Regions from separate parts of the Johannesbaptistia floridana genome, predicted to be linked through region 2. Evidence: predicted binding sites of a transcription regulator. Region 2 holds the regulator's gene; the other holds the start of a gene.
What was found. Region 2 encodes HrcA, which represses chaperone genes, less so after heat shock. Its sites were predicted from a motif close to TTAGCACTCNNANNNTNNGAGTGCTAA; they were not measured.
Positions count from the first base shown of each region.

Region 1 (8,382 bases), on a different contig from region 2:
CGCTACCCGCAGGGAATACTCATATCTTGTATCAAAACTGATGGGCTAAAGCCCTACTACAAACTCATCTTTACATAATAACTGGGTTTTATAACTAGGATTTGGTATTAATTCTGCCCAGATGCTTAGGGCTACAAAATAAAAAAACCCACACTGAAACGATTAATCAGTGTGAGTTGTGTGGAGACTAATTAAAAATTAGTAGTCAAAGTCGCCGCCGGGAGCTGCGGGAGCTTTTTCTTTCTCTGGTTTATCCGCTACAATACATTCTGTAGTAAGAACCATACCAGCGATAGAAGCAGCATTTTGTAAAGCTGAGCGAGTAACTTTAGCAGGGTCAACAATACCTGCGGCAAATAAGTCGCAGAACTCATTGTTAGCAGCATTGTAACCAACGTTAAATTCTGTTTCTTTAACTTTTTCAGCAATAACTGCACCATTTTGGCCAGCGTTTTCCGCAATCCGTTTTAAAGGAGCAGGAAGAGCACGGACTACAATCATGGCACCTGTTAATTCTTCGTTAGCAAGGTTGCTGTTAGCCCATTCGGAAAGCTGAGGAGCGAGGTGAGCGAGGGTAGTTCCACCACCAGGTACTATTCCTTCTTCTACAGCAGCTTTAGTGGCGTTAATGGCATCTTCTAAACGAAGCTTACGGTCTTTCATTTCGGTTTCAGTAGCAGCACCTACTTTGATTAAAGCTACACCACCAGAAAGTTTAGCTAAACGCTCTTGTAATTTTTCTACGTCGTAAGTAGAATCGGATTCTTCTATTTGACGACGAATTTGCTCGCAACGAGCTTTAACCTTGTCTTCGTTACCTTCAGCCACAATAGTAGTGTTGTCCTTAGTAATGGTAACACGACGAGCTGAACCAAGCATTTCTACTTTAGCGCTTTCTAGTTTTAAGCCTGCGTCTTCACTAATTAATTCGCCACCAGTTAAAACGGCAATATCTTCGAGCATTTGCTTACGGCGATCGCCAAAACCAGGAGCTTTAATTGCGGCTACTGTTAGTACACCACGTAAACGGTTAACTACTAAAGTAGCTAAAGCTTCTTTCTCAATATCTTCAGCAATAATTACTAAAGGCTTACCTTGGCGTGCCGCTTGTTCTAGGATAGGAACTAAGTCTTGAATTAGGGTAATTTTTTTGTCAGTGATTAAAATCAAGGGATCTTCAAACACCCCTTCCATACGTTCGGTATCAGTGACGAAGTAAGGAGAAATATATCCCTTATCGAAGCGCATACCTTCAGTAACTTCTAGTTCAGTAGTCATAGACTTACCTTCTTCTAGAGAAATTACTCCGTCTTTACCCACTTTGTCCATCGCTTTAGAGATCATTTCACCCACTTCTTGGTCGTTACCGGCTGAAATTGACCCTACTTGTGCGATCGCCTTAGAATCTTCGATGGGTTTAGCGTGTTCTTTAATTTTTTCTACTAAAAATTCTGTAGCTTTATCGATTCCACGCTTGATGGCGATTGGATTAGCCCCTGCGGCTACATTACGTAGACCTTCTTTGACAATTGCGTGAGCGATTACTGTAGCAGTTGTAGTTCCATCTCCTGCTACATCGTTAGTTTTAGAGGCAGCTTGGCGAATTAAAGATACTCCAGTATTCTCGATATGATCTTCTAATTCAATTTCTTTAGCGATAGTTACACCATCGTTGACAATTTGAGGAGCGCCAAATTTTTTCTCTAAAACTACGTTACGACCTTTGGGACCTAGAGTCACTGCTACTGCTTCTGCTAGTAAGTCAATACCTCTTTCTAAAGCACGACGTGCATCTTCGTTGTAAATGATTGATTTAGCCATAATTTCTCTGTTCCTTAACTCCAATAGTTGTTTGTGGATAAAGTTGCTTTTTGCGGTTATTTTAAGAAACTGCTGCTAGGATATCTTTTTCTGATAGTAGTACGTAGTCGTCACCAGCTAGTTTGATATCAGTACCTGCATACTTGGAATATAAAACTTTGTCTCCTACTTTTACTTCTACAGGAGCACGAGAACCGTCTTCATTGAGTTTCCCTGCACCTACTGCTACTACTTCTCCTACTTGAGGTTTTTCTTTAGCTGTATCAGGGAGTAAAATACCTCCACTAGTTTTTTCTTCTGAGGGACTTACTTTTACGAATACGCGGTCCCCCAAGGGTTTCACTGTAGATACATTGATACTAATTGCAGCCATAAGTTATCCTCTTTCTTTATTGTTGTAAAATCGAATTAGGTTTTTTAATTTGTGAGAATTTATTTAGCACTCTCACCTTACGAGTGCTAATGTAACGAAACTTAGGTTACTATGGCAACGGGGTAAGGAGTGCGGTTTACCGAACTTAGGCAAAAAATTATGAATGCAAAAAGACACATACTCGCCGCTCTTGGCAGCAATATTTATTTAATCTGTTGTCTATCAGGGATAGCACAGGCCCAAACAGAAGGTTCCTGTTATATGGTTAATGACACAGGAAATACCATTGATTTATCTGCCCTTTGTGGACAACCATCAGCAATAGGTAATAATCAGGGAAATCAAACTCAATCATCCCCAAATGAGGAAAATACAGGCGTATCTAATAGAAATAGTCCCTATGTAAGGGGTAGTGAAGCTACAGAAGAATTGCCACCAGAGCAATCAGAGGCACAACAAGCACCCCCTTCAGCAACAACTGAAGAAGATGGTAGTTTAGGAAGGTCCTTGCGGCGTTTACGTCAGAATGGAAGTATGAGACAAAGATAAAAATAGTAATAGTTGTTGGTTTTCTCTAGCATCGAACCTTTTAATTCATCCGACTTTTGTCCCTTAGCTTAAAAGCGTAAGGGAATTTCTGTCGGTTGGTTTAAATGAATAGTTGGTTAGATAGTTTTGAGACCTAACTAAATTTTATATTTCTGCATTACCACTAGCTAAGATGGAATTACCATCCCACCTGGAGGTACTTGCTCGTTCAACCAAAGCTAAGACATCATTGCGAGTCAATTTTTCTTTACCAAGAGCAATAACCTCCAAAGTTCCATAAGCTAAAGCCAGAGGAATTTGACAGAAATTTAAAGCAGGACCAGGAGGAAGTGATTTAGTGTAAAGATCAGCTAAATGTAAGTTATCGCGAGCGTAAGTTTGCATCATAGTGTGGTTCCAACCATTGGGAAAAAAATCGACTCCCCGGAGACGGTCTTCTTTATAGTTACGCAAAATATTCACAGATTGTAAACCACGACCGAAGCCAATAGCATACATACGATTAGTTTTAGTATTATTGTACCAAGACCATAAATCAGAAAGTAATAAGCCAACAGCACCAGCTACACTAAAAGTATAACTATCTAAGTCAGCACGGGTTTCTATTTTCCAATTATTCTCAGACCAATAAGCCATGCGATCAGCCATAGCAGCAGTAGCATCCCAAATTCTAGGAGCGATCGCCACAGGTGCTAAGCAACACCATTCACCAATTCTCACAGTAACTTCAGCCAGTTGACTTTCTTTAGTTTTAATTCCAGTAACAAAATCATTAATTTGAGAGTTTTCTCTACTAGCTTGTAAGTTAAAACTCAGTTGACGTAATAATTTAGTTTTAGTGAGATTATCAAGAGAGGGATGATCTTCAATCTCGTCAATCGCCCTCATACATAAATAAGCAGAAGCAACGGCTTCTAAGAGTTCATCTGGTAAACGAGAGATAGGAATATAAAAAGTGCGACTCGTCTGTTTGAGAATGTCTAAAGCATTTTCACGTAAACTCATTAATTTAGCTCCTCACGCCATAAAGAATATCCAAAGATTTACTCAAGTATTCAACTTCGTTTTTAGCAATAATCATAACTGAATTGCGAAAATTTAGGAAACTTTTGTGAATTAGCCTCCAACTACTACAAGTTGAGATTAAGCTATGCTTATCCTAAAATACTTTTACTAATTCCACAAAACAAAATTAGCTAATGACAGAAAATTTACGGAGTAAAATTGTTACTCAAGGACAAAAGCGAGCTCCCAACCGCGCCATGTTGCGAGCAGTCGGCTTTGAAGATCAAGATTTTAGTAAAGCCATTGTTGGTATAGCCAATGGCTATAGTACTATTACACCCTGCAATATGGGAATCAATGATTTAGCAAAAAAAGCTGAAATCGCCGTCAAAGAATCGGGAGCAATGCCCCAGCTTTTTGGCACAATTACTATCAGTGATGGCATTTCTATGGGGACAGAAGGGATGAAATACTCTCTCGTTTCTCGTGACGTAATTGCCGATTCCATTGAAACAGTCTGTAACGGTCAAAGCCTCGATGGAGTATTAGCTATTGGCGGTTGTGATAAAAATATGCCCGGTGCCATGATTGCTATGGCTCGTTTGAATATTCCTAGTATTTTTGTCTATGGTGGCACAATTAAACCAGGTTACTACCAAGGACAAAAACTCAATATAGTTAGTGCCTTTGAAGCCGTAGGACAGTATAGCGCAGGCAAGATTACAGAAGGGGAATTACTAGAAATTGAACGTCATGCTTGCCCGGGTGCTGGTTCTTGTGGAGGTATGTATACGGCTAATACCATGTCCTCAGCATTTGAAGCTATGGGGATGAGTTTACCCTATTCCTCGACTATGGCAGCTGAAGACGCAGAAAAAGCCGATAGTGCGGCTAAATCAGCTTTTGTCTTAGTAGAAGCAATTCGTAAGCAAATTTTACCTAGTCAAATTCTCACTCGCAAAGCTTTTGAAAATGCTATTTCTGTAATAATGGCAGTAGGAGGTTCTACTAACTCAGTCCTACATTTATTGGCGATCGCCAACACCATGGGAGTAGACCTCAAACTTAATGATTTTGAAGTTATTCGTCAAAGAGTTCCTGTACTTTGTGACCTCAAACCCTCGGGTAAATACCTGACTACTGATTTACACCAGGCAGGAGGAATCCCCCAAGTGATGAAAATGCTTTTAGTCAATGACTTAATTCATGGAGATGCCATAACCATCACTGGTCAAACTATCGCGGAAATTCTGGCTGATATACCCGAAAAACCATCTCCTCAACAAGATGTTATTCACTCTTTTGATAATCCTATCTACACCAAAGGACATCTAGCTATTCTCACTGGTAACCTAGCACCAGAAGGAGCTGTCGCTAAAATTACTGGCATCAAAAAACGTCAAATTACTGGACCTGCTCGTGTTTTTGAATCAGAAGAAACCTGCTTAAAGGCAATTTTAGCCGGAGAGATTAAGCCAGGAGATGTAGTGATTATTCGTTATGAAGGTCCCAAAGGCGGCCCAGGAATGCGCGAAATGCTGGCACCTACCTCTGCTTTAATTGGGGCAGGATTAGGAGATTCTGTGGGTTTAATTACTGATGGCCGTTTCTCTGGGGGAACTTATGGCTTAGTTGTGGGTCACGTGGCTCCAGAAGCGGCTGTCGGAGGTCCTCTCGCTCTTGTAGAAGAAGGAGATCTCATCACCATCGATGCTGATAGAAATTTACTAGAAATTCAGGTGTCAGAAGTAGAATTGCGAGCAAGGCTGGAACATTGGCAACCTCTTCAACCTCGTTACACTCGGGGAGTACTTGCTAAGTATGCTAAGTTGGTTTCTTCAAGTTCTTTAGGCGCGGTCACTGATTTAGATCTGTTAAAATAGTAAATAGTCAATTACTATTGTTTGTGTCTCTCTTTCCCTTCTGTTTATCTAAACAGAAGGAAACTTCACTCAATAAAATTCACATAAATTCTGATGTTTTCATCTTCTCTTTCTTAATAATTCTTTAGACTCTTACTTAACATTAATAGGTCAACTCCATGGGTAATAACTCTGAGCAAACACGCCATATTCTAGTAATAGAAGATCGTAAGGCCCGTCGTCTTGTCACTCTAGAAAATAGCACTTATTCTATTGGTCGCGAGACAAAAAATAATATAGTACTTTATGAGCACCAAGTCTCCCGTCATCATGCTACTTTGTTAAGGATAGTTGACTATAAGACGGATCAATTTTTTTATCGGATTATTGACGGCGATTTGCAAGGAAAAAAAAGCACCAATGGCTTAACGATTAATAGCAAAAAAAGTTTATCTCATGAGCTTCAACATGGTGATATTATCGGGTTTGGAGGAAAAGCTAAAGCAATTTATAAAATTATATTTGACAGCAGTCCTGATTTTAACTTGATTGAAAATGATGAAGACGTAGAATCAGAAGAAAAAACTTCGATTGAGCAGAAAAAAAATCAAGCTAAAAATGAAGATATATCCAAAGAAACATTGGCATTTCCAGAAGAATCAGAATTAGAAGAATATAGCCCAAAAGATTTGGTTAGATTAGCATCTTTTCCAGAGTTAAGCCCAAATCCAATTATTGAGATCAATAACAAAGGAGAAGTAACTTATGCTAATAGTGCGGCAATTTTAAGATTTAAAGATATAGAAAATAGCAAAAAAAAACACCCAATAATTGCTGGTTTAATAGAAAAAAATAATATAGAAAATAAACCCCAAGGCTTGTTGGTAAGAGAAGTAAAAATAGGTTCAGAAATATTTGAACAATATGTTCACTACTTGGCTGATATCCAAGTAGTTAGAAGCTATATATTCGATTACACTAAACGCAAGCACAATAATATTGCGATCAAGGCCAGTGAAGCTATTTATCACTCAATTTTAAACAAACTCGATGAAGGAATACTACTGGTAAATGCAGTTTCTAAAAAAATTATTCAAGCAAATTATGCTTATAGCAATTTAACTGGCTACAGTATTCGATCACTGCTTAATTTATCATTATCAGATATAGTAGAGTTAGAAAAAGATGTAATAGAAAATCAAATAACTACCAATATTAGAGTAAATAATCAGTTAGTAGGAACATCAGTACATCGCCATAAAAATGGTTATCCAATTGATGTTAATGTGAAAGTCCATACCGTAAATTATGAAGATCAACAAACTATATGTTTAATTGTGACGGAGAAAAAAGAAGCCGATACTATTTCTCAAGATTTTAATCAAAATATTTTACTGTATGATCCTCTGACAGGATTACCAAATAAAACTCTATTTTTAGAACACTTGACTAAGGCAATTGCTAACGCCAAAAGACATCAAAATTTAGCGGGTATATTATTGATAGAAATCAATCATCGCGAAAAAATTACAACTACAATGGCAAGACAAGAACAAGAAAAGATTATCAAAACAATCAGTCAAGTAATTAAAAATAGTTTGAGGGCAGGAGATACAGTCTCTCGTTGGGATAGTTATCAATTTATTATCTTACTTTCACGTCTATTTGAAATTAAAGATATTGGTAAAATTGCCCAAAGACTATTAAAACACTTACAAGTTTTAGCTAAAGAATTTTCTATTAACTGCAACTTCAATATCGGTGGAAGTGTATATCCTACAGAAGGAGAAGAGGCTTCTGTATTAATTGATAAGGCAGAATATGCTTTAGAAAAAATCAAAGAAAAACCAGGCAATAATTTTTATAATGCTCAAGTTGACAAAAAAACAGTGAAACTCCTCAAAGCAGAAAAGCTTTTAGAAACTGCTATGGAAAAAGAAGAATTAAAAATATATTATCAACCTGTAGTAGCACTTGATGGCAAAGAAATTATATGTTTAGAAGCAATTATACATTGGCAACATGAAGAAGTTGGTATACTTACTCCCGAAAAGTTCATGCCTGTAGCAAAAAAAACTAACATGATTAATAAAATTGGCGACTGGTTAGTTAATACTATTTGTGAACAAAACCAAGCTTGGCGAGCCTATGGTATACCTATAGTTCCTATTAGTATTAGCTGTTCAGCTAAACAGTTTCAAGAAAGCAACTTGATAGAAAAACTAGTAGATGTTTTAGATAAATATGGATTAGAACATCATTTTTTAGAAATAGCTATTGACTCTGAATGTATTAGTGAAAATCAAGAGTTAGCAACTAAGAAAATTCAAGAATTAAATAAAGTAGGTATAAGTGTAAGTTTAGATGATTTTGGCACCGGGGTATCTTATCTTGAATATTTACAACAGTTTACCTTTAGTCACTTGAAATTACATCAATCTCTAACCAAATCAATTTTAAACCCAGACTCCAACAATGCGATTATTAACGCAGCGATCGCTCTCAGTAAAGTTTCTGACGTTAAAGTTATTGCTAAAGGTGTAGAAACAGCAGAACAAGTTGATAAATTACGAGAACTCCGTTGTCACGAAATCCAAGGAAATTTCATTTATCCACCCTTGAATCCAGAGGAGATAGTTCAAATTAATTCAGAATATTTCTCTTAAGTAAGTAAATTTCCTGACTACCTTCAGGAATTTTTTGCTTTGAAAAACAAAAAATCTGAGTTTTCCCCGAGGCTAAGGCTCTCAACATCAAAATAGTAGCAATGGG
Region 1 covers NZ_JALKVM010000351.1:43,475-51,856, reverse strand. Annotated here, with positions in the region: gene groL (chaperonin GroEL) at 199-1,821, opposite strand; gene groES (co-chaperone GroES) at 1,883-2,194, opposite strand; gene MW688_RS19460 (hypothetical protein) at 2,354-2,743, shown strand; gene MW688_RS19455 (squalene/phytoene synthase family protein) at 2,888-3,748, opposite strand; gene ilvD (dihydroxy-acid dehydratase) at 3,943-5,631, shown strand; gene MW688_RS19445 (EAL domain-containing protein) at 5,790-8,276, shown strand; partial or broken gene MW688_RS19440 (hypothetical protein) at 8,360-8,382, shown strand, end outside.
Region 1: groES (co-chaperone GroES) is a predicted target of HrcA. The motif match lies at 2,258-2,284, and genes of this name have one in related genera.

Region 2 (8,382 bases):
ATGTTTTCTACCTGCATCTCTACTTTGCCATCATCAAGAAGGATTTTTGCCCCGGCTGGGACTTCTTCAGCAAGATACTGGTAACTAATAGAACTAATCTGTTGATTACACTCAACTGGATGACTGGTAAGCACAAAGGGATCTCCGGGTTTGAGAATAATATTGCCTTCTTTAAATTCTCCTAAACGAATTTTGGGCCCTTGTAAATCTTGTAAAATTGCCACAGGTTGGTCTAATTCATAGGCTGTTTGGCGAATCAAACGAATACTTTCTTGATGGTATTGATGATTATTGTGGGAAAAGTTTAACCTAATGGTAGTTGCCCCTGCTTTAATAATTTGGCGCAGTATTTCCGGATCTTTAGTGGCTGGACCTAGAGTAGCTACTATTTTCGTGCGGTTAGGAAAATTTCTAAATTGCATAGGAATTACATATACTATTAGTATTATTTGGCCTTGAGGAAAATATTTCTATTTTACAGAGTCTGTTCAAACTTCAATCGATAGCTTTTGATTATACAGCACTCCTCTACTATTAATATTCAAAATTGATAAGCTGCTAAGTACAAGTGACCACCTCAGGCGGTCACAATATTAATGGGCATTTTCATATAATTGGCTTATTCATTAGTTAATTATACTGAATGACTATGTACTTTTATAGTTTATTTTTAAAGTTTAAAACAGCTATATTTGTTGCTAGTATAGCAATAGTTCCGGCTCAAGCTCTAGAATTTCCTAGTTTTGATGGTTCTAACAACAACTTAGTGAATTCAGACTGGGGAAAAGTCCATACACCCCTAATCAGACTAGCTCCACCCGCCTATGAAGATGGCTACTCCAGTCCTCGCTCTTTAGCTAGTGATGGTGTGACGACACTTCCTAATCCCCGGGATGTTAGTAATATAGTGGTGCGTCAAGATGGACAATCTCTACCTAATTCTCTCAATATAAGTAGTTGGTTATTTCAATGGGGTCAGTTTGTAGATCATGATATTAGTTTGAATGAACCAGAATCTGGTGCTCCTCCTAGTAATATTCCTGTTAATCCTATTGATATTGCTACAGGTAAACCAGATTCTCTCTACTCCCCTTTTGGTATTCCCTTTACTAGAAATGAAATAGTTCCAGGTACTGCTATTCCCGGTGTACCCGCAGAACATCATAATCAGATAACTGCCTATATAGATGCCTCTATGGTTTATGGTTCTTCCGTGAGTATCTCTAATCAACTGCGAACATTTACTGATGGATTATTAAAAACTGATATGATCAATGGAGAAGAATTATTACCAAGAGCGAGTCAAGTCAATGTACCTCTTGCTAACCCTCTCGGAATTGAGCGCGATCAACTTTTTGCCGCAGGTGATGCCCGAGTTAATGAGCAGTTGGGGTTAATAGCTACTCATACTCTGATGGTGAGAGAACATAATCGTCTCGCTAGAGAATTGAAAAGCCGTCTAGATGCCGGAGATTCACAATTAATTAAAGCCTTGAGAGATTCGGGTTTAAGTGAAGATGAATTTTTATTCCAAGGGGCTAGAAGAGTTGTTACAGCTCAAATTCAAATTATTACCTACAATGAATTTTTACCCTTGTTAATCACAGATGATGCCTTGGGCGAGTATACTGGCTATAATCCTCAGGTCAATGCCAGCGTCAGCGAAGAATTTGCTAATGCTGCTTTTCGTTTTGGTCACACCACCCTGTCTCCTAGTTTACTTCGAGTTAATCAGAATCACAATATTATCGCTGAGTTGCCCCTTAATGAGAGTTTCTTCAATACTCAAGAAATTATCGATAATGGCGCTGATTCTTTGTTAATGGGTCTTGCTTCCCAAACATCTCAAGCTTTTGACCCTTTTTTAGTAGATGAATTACGTAATTTTATGTTCCCCGCGGCTAGTGGTGGTAATGATTTAGCCGCTGTTAATATTGCACGGGGTAGAGATGTCGGTTTAGGTAGTCTCAATTATGTCCGTAGTAATCTTGGTTTGACTCCCTATAATAGTTTTACTGAGATTAATCCTGATTTATTTATTAGTGATCGTTTGAGTAGAATTTATTTGTCTGTAGATGATCTAGATTTATGGGTGGGAGGTTTAGCAGAAAAGCCCTATCAATCTAAGGTTATTTTGGGAGAAACTTTTGGAACTATTGTGGCTGACCAATTTAGAAGGCTACGTGATGGAGATCGCTTTTTTTATTTGAATCATTTAGATACTTTGACTTTCTTAGATCCCCAGATTACTCACACTACTTTATCTGATTTAGTGACTCGTAATTCTACTATTGAAGATATCCAGGATGATGCCTTTTTTTATACGGCTACCACTGTACCCGAACCCTCTACAGTCATTTTTTTACTTGGTTTTGGCATTATTTTCTTTACTAAATATCCTCAGAAGTTTTGATTATTTGCATTTGATATAAATACTGATTTTCACCCGATGGCGATCGCTAATAACTAAATCAGCAGTAATGTAACAATAGTTTTCACAAAATTAATCACTATCCTGTTAATATTTTTGAGAGATAACTTGCTGCTGATTTTACCAGAGAAATGGTATTTTCATACAACATTCTCGTAGGACCAAGTATCGCTATACTCCCTGCTGGTAAGTTTCCTTGTCTATAAGTACATGAAACTAAACTACAGTTACGCATTGGTTCTAAATCATTTTCTGACCCTATACGAATATTAACTTGAGAAACTGAGGCTGATGTGGCAGAAATCAGGGGCCAGATTTCCTCTTTTTGTTCTTCTAGAAGATAAAACAACATTTGAGTTGTCTGGGGTTGAGAAAATTCTGGTTGTCGCAGTATCTCTGAGATGCCGTGCATTACAATAGGACAAGTTTTATCTAATTTTATTTGATTGGCAAAATCGCTGAACAGTTTCGATAAGAATTGAGCGTATTTTCCCATCTCTTGAAAATTATGCCAATCTATGTTACCCAATTCAAAAATATAGCGGCCTTTTAAATGGTCATTTAAAAAGTTAGATAAAATTTGTAACTCGGCTTCACTAAATATTTCTCCTTGTGATTCAATTAAAAAAGACTGGCTTTGATAGGAATCTGTCACTATAATTAAGATTATTTGCTCAGATTCCGTAAGTAACAATTGTAAATGACGTAATTGATTAGTGTGAGTTTGAGGAGTAGTTATCAGGGTAATGTAACCACTGACAGAAGCAATTAACTTAGCTGCCTTTTGAATTAATGATTCAAAGCTGAGAGTTTTATATTCGAGTTGCTTTTGAAAATACTCCTCTATTTTTTTTTCTAAATGGTAATTAGGCGTGATTAGTTTGTCTACATAAATACGGTAACCTTCGTCAGAAGGAACACGTCCTGCTGAAGTATGAGGTTGGTATAGTAAGCCGGCTTTTTCTAATTTCACCATCACGTTACGAATAGTAGCTGAACTAATGCTAAAATCATATTCGTCAATTAAAGTTTTTGACCCAACAGGCTCAGCAGTAGCAATATAATGCTTAATGGTAGCCTTGAGAATATGCTGATGGCGCTCATTGAGATGGTTTTGAACAGACATTAGCCCAATAGTAATTTTTTTATTTTTGAAAAGTTGGTTAAATTAGTTTTTGATGTTAGTATAGCGCTTTTTCCAAAAACCTACACTGACTTAGTAGCGAGGAATAGTTGAATCTACGATCACGCTATAGGCATCAATCCCTCCAGTAATATTTTTAACCTGGGTAAAACCGATACTCTGTAACCAATGACACATTTGAGCCGAACGAACACCATGATGACAGATTACCAAAGTTTCTACATTTGGCTCAAACCGCGTGGGAATCTCCTCTGACCATTGATTGAATTGACTCAGAGGCAGCAATTGAAATCCCGGAATTGAGGCTATTTCTGCTTCTTCTGGTTCTCTAACATCGATTAATTGCAATGTTTCGTCTTTTTCCTCAAGACGACTAGCTAATTCTTCTACACTGATTTTGTTGAGTGGATGATTGATAGACATAGATAATACAAGATTAAAGTGATATTAATTGATGATAATGTTAAAAAAGAAAACTAATTATAATTATGGAAAATTTTTAATGAAATTGCGTTCTCTTCTTTTAACTTTAGCAGTAGGTTCAGCTTTACTAATTTTACTTGCTGTGGGTAGTTTTACTTGGATTATTAACCAAAGCGCCCTTCGTCTTTTAGGGGGAGGAGTAGAAACACAACCAACGGGAACAATGTTTGTGCCTAAACAGGCGCCTTTGATGGCCTCTTTGTTAGTAAATCCTGAACGTTTAGAGAGTCTTAGGCAATTGACCGCACCTGTAGGTAAGCGTCGTCAAGCAAAAAAAGAATTAACTCAACTCAAAAAAAGCTTACTGGCTAATTTGGGTTTAGATTATCAAGAGGATATTAAAGATTGGTTGGGGGAAGAAATCACTATAGCTGTTACTTCTTTGGATTTTGACCGCAATAGTGACAATGGTAATCAACCTGGTTATTTGTTAGTAACCGCTACTCAACAACCAGAGAAAGCCCGTCAATTCCTACAAGCTTCCTACTCGAAAAAAGCCTTGGCGGGAACTTCTGATTTAATATTTGAACAGTACAAGGGTATTAATTTAATCTATCAAAAACCTAAACTTGTGGGAGTTGAAAATAATATCGCCGCCAGTGCCGTGGTGGGAGAATTTGTCCTGTTTGCTAATCATCCTAAAGTCCTTAAAGATGCTATTAATAATGTTCAAGCTACTGAACTTAGTTTACTTAATTCTCCTAATTACCAAAAAGCTATTAATTCTTTAGTAGACCCTCGTATTGGTGTAGTTTATCTCAATCTTCCCGCTGTGTCAGCTTGGATTAGTAATTTACCTTGGCAAGAAACCCCCGATATAAATCAATTACTAACTACCACAATTTCCGTGAAACCCCAAGGATTGTTAGCCCAAACAGCAATCATTGGATTGCCTCAGCAAGCAGAGGGTCAAGCATCACTCACTAAGCCTGTAGAGGCTTTAAATTATCTCCCCTCAGAAAGCATTCTGGCGATCGCTGGGACTGATTTAGACCAATTTTGGACTTCTCTCACCACCGAAACTGAGGAAATTGATGCTACTGCTACCTATCCTGCTTTAAAACCTGTTTTAGAAAAAGTAGTAGATAGTGTTAAAGAGGTTGATTTACCCCAAGATATTTTTAGTTGGGTAGAAGGAGAATATGCCTTAGGTTTAATTCCTTTACCTGGTAAGAGAAAAAGTGATTGGATTTTTGTGGTAGAACAAGTTCCTGATGCTAACTCAGAGGAAGCCATAGCACATCTTGATGACTTAGCTAAAGCTAAAGGTAATAGTGTTAATACTATTCCACTTTTTAACCGCAATACTGTAGTTTGGTCTCAATTGTCTCAGCCTGATTCTAGTATCAGTAAATCTTTTCGTCTCGATACTGAGGTTAAGGGAGTTCATACCAATATCGGTAAATATTCTATTCTTAGTTCTTCTTTAGAAGCTTTAGCTAAAGCTTTAGCTGCCTCAGAATCTCCTTTGATTTCTAATCAGAATTGGGTAGATAGTGTTAGTTTACTCCCTCAAGAAAATCAGGGTTATGTTTATCTTGATTGGGAAACAGGTCGAGGAATTTTAGAAAAACAGTTTCCTCTAGTACGAGTTTTAGAATTATCGGCAAGACCTCTATTTGATCATCTACAATCTCTAACTATTACTAGTTTAGAAACTGATTCAGATTCGGGAATTAAACAAGCTAATATTTTGTTTAATTTGCAAGAATAAAAAAGTCTACAAAGGGTAACTATTCAACGGTAATAAATCCTAGTTAAAAAAACATTATGTAGGGTGCGTTAACAAAGTGTAACGCACCATTAATTATCTTGTATTTAGAATGTAGGGTGCGAAATACGAAGTGTAACGCACCATTAATTATATTATATTCAGAAGCTTATCTGTTTAATTAGTATGATCCCCAGAAGAAGGGCGCAAGTATGAGCGCCCCTACTACTTAGGAAAAATTCATTTTTGGCAACCTGTCACAACGAATTCGTGCATTTCACTACACCAGTAACTTTTGGAAAGGATGCAAGATCTAAGTTTTAGCTGCGATCTAAATCTTTTAAAACATTTTCCACTGATGAGATATACCCTTGGTCGTTAATTGTCTCAGGGTGAAGTCTTCCTTCGGCAATACCTGCTTCAATTAATGATTCTGCGGTAACTTTTCCTGTATTGATTGAATGTAGAAAAATAGCGCCACTGGGTATACCTTGGTCTACAAAGAAGCCTTGTTTGCCTAAAAATACTAAGTTAAAGGGCTTAGTCTGATTTACTAAACTAGTAGATGTATCTGCTGACTTTGTTTGAAGATTACTAACTTCAGAACCAAAGGCTAAACCTGGTGCTAAACTTAGAGTGATTGTAGCTATTGAACCTATAATTAAGCGTTTCATTTTATTTACCTCGATTAAATTATCTGTTTTGTTTGTCTTGATTATTAGTATCGAGGTTGAAACTGAGTTAATACTTGATCAAAACTTAAAAAATACTAAGAAGATAGCGAGAAAAATGAGAATCGATTGAATACAAATTAAGATAACAACAGCATTAATCTTAACTCATACAAATAAAACTTTATTTCAATAAGCTATGATCAAGACATATTGATTTTCTGCGGCATTAATTTATAACCCATTGATTGCATAATCGCACTTATGCTATCAAGACGAGGATTGCCTTTACTCGATAGAGCTTTTTGTAAGCCTTGACGAGTCATCCCCACTTCTTCTGCTAAAGCAGAAATTCCTTTCACACGGGCAATAATCCGTAAAGCTGATAATAAAGCAGCACTGTCGCCGTCTTTAGCATATTCAGCAAAATTCTCTGAGAGAAAATCGTCAATTTCTTCTGGATGAAGTTTAAAATAATCTTCAGTCAACTCTTCAAAAGTTCTATACTTTGTCATTGTTTAAATACTCCTGCCAATAGACTCTTGCCTTTTCAATGTCCTTTTTTTGTGTCGATTTATCACCTCCACAAAGTAAAACAACGATTGTGTCACCATCTTCACCAAAATAAACCCTATACCTCATATCTTCCACCAGAACTTATGTACTAATTTTTAAGGAAAAATGTCCTTTATGGTTAATTCTCTATAATCTTTGTCTCCAAGGGGTTTAACATAAATTCTTTTACTCATTACTCATTACTCATTACTCATTACTCAACCACCACAAGTAACTTTTGATAAAGATGCAAGATCTGAGTATACCCTGCACCAAACATCAACCGGAGTTCGTAAATACCTCCTTTCAATGATTGGCAATCACCGTAATTTCCACTTTGTAAACGTAGAATCCTTTGTAAGATGCGACGACGAGTAGCCGAATCTCGTAAGCCTTGAATCCAGTCATTAAAAGGTTCTTTGCCATTATCATCTTGAAAGACGATAATCTGTTTAGGGTTCATTTTTTAGGTATAATTACACAATCTACACTTTATTATACACGTGCAAACTATAGTTGGCAACCAAAAAAAAGCTAAACAATCCGAATATTACTTGCCGCTAACTCAGGACTACCTTCTATAGCAATGAGCGTTGTAGTGTTAACAATATTTAGATAAATGATCCCCCCAACCCCCCGCAAACTCGGGGGGCTTTTCATAATAACTGTAAACATCTATTTGCTCATTGCTATAACTGGGCTATTTGGGTTAACTCAATCTCTTGTTCTAGATTAATATAAGCTACGGCACCATCTCTGGTACCATAAACTATTCCTAAATCTAAATTATTGTCGAAATCTTCTAAAGACCGTAGGGTGCGTTAACGAAGTGTAACGCACCGTAAATTATCTTGTATTCAGAAGCTTATCTGTTTAATTAGTAACAATATTTTCCAAATACAATGCTCAAAAAGCTAAACAATCCGAATATTACTTGCCGCTAACTCAGGACTACCTTCTAACTGGGCTATTTGAGTTAACTCAATCTCTTGTTCTAGATTAATATAAGCTACAGCACCATCTCTGGTACCATAAACTATTCCTAAATCTAAATTATTGTCGAAATCTTCTAAAGTAGGAATGGTTAAGAAATTAGCTTCATCCAAGAAACCAATCTCTAATCCATTGCGGAAGCCTGATTGAAATAATTCCAGAAAATCAGCTTCCACAACGAAATCAACAATCGTATCAACTCCATGTCTGACACTGCCGATTTGAAATCTGTCTCTACCTTGACCACCTTCGAGTAAATCATCAGCAAAACCCCCAAGCAGAGAGTCATTGCCATCATTACCGATTAAACGGTCTTCTTGTCTTTCTCCACTTAGAGAGTCATCTCCACTACCACCACTAAGGCGATTTTTGGCATCACTACCAATCACAATAT
Region 2 covers NZ_JALKVM010000062.1:10,355-18,736, forward strand. Annotated here, with positions in the region: gene pyk (pyruvate kinase) at 1-422, opposite strand, end outside; gene MW688_RS04570 (peroxidase family protein) at 644-2,413, shown strand; gene hrcA (heat-inducible transcriptional repressor HrcA) at 2,511-3,557, opposite strand; gene MW688_RS04580 (rhodanese-like domain-containing protein) at 3,648-3,998, opposite strand; gene MW688_RS04585 (DUF3352 domain-containing protein) at 4,078-5,772, shown strand; gene MW688_RS04590 (hypothetical protein) at 6,090-6,443, opposite strand; gene MW688_RS04595 (addiction module antidote protein) at 6,644-6,955, opposite strand; gene MW688_RS04600 (hypothetical protein) at 7,210-7,458, opposite strand; gene MW688_RS04605 (calcium-binding protein) at 7,910-8,382, opposite strand, start outside.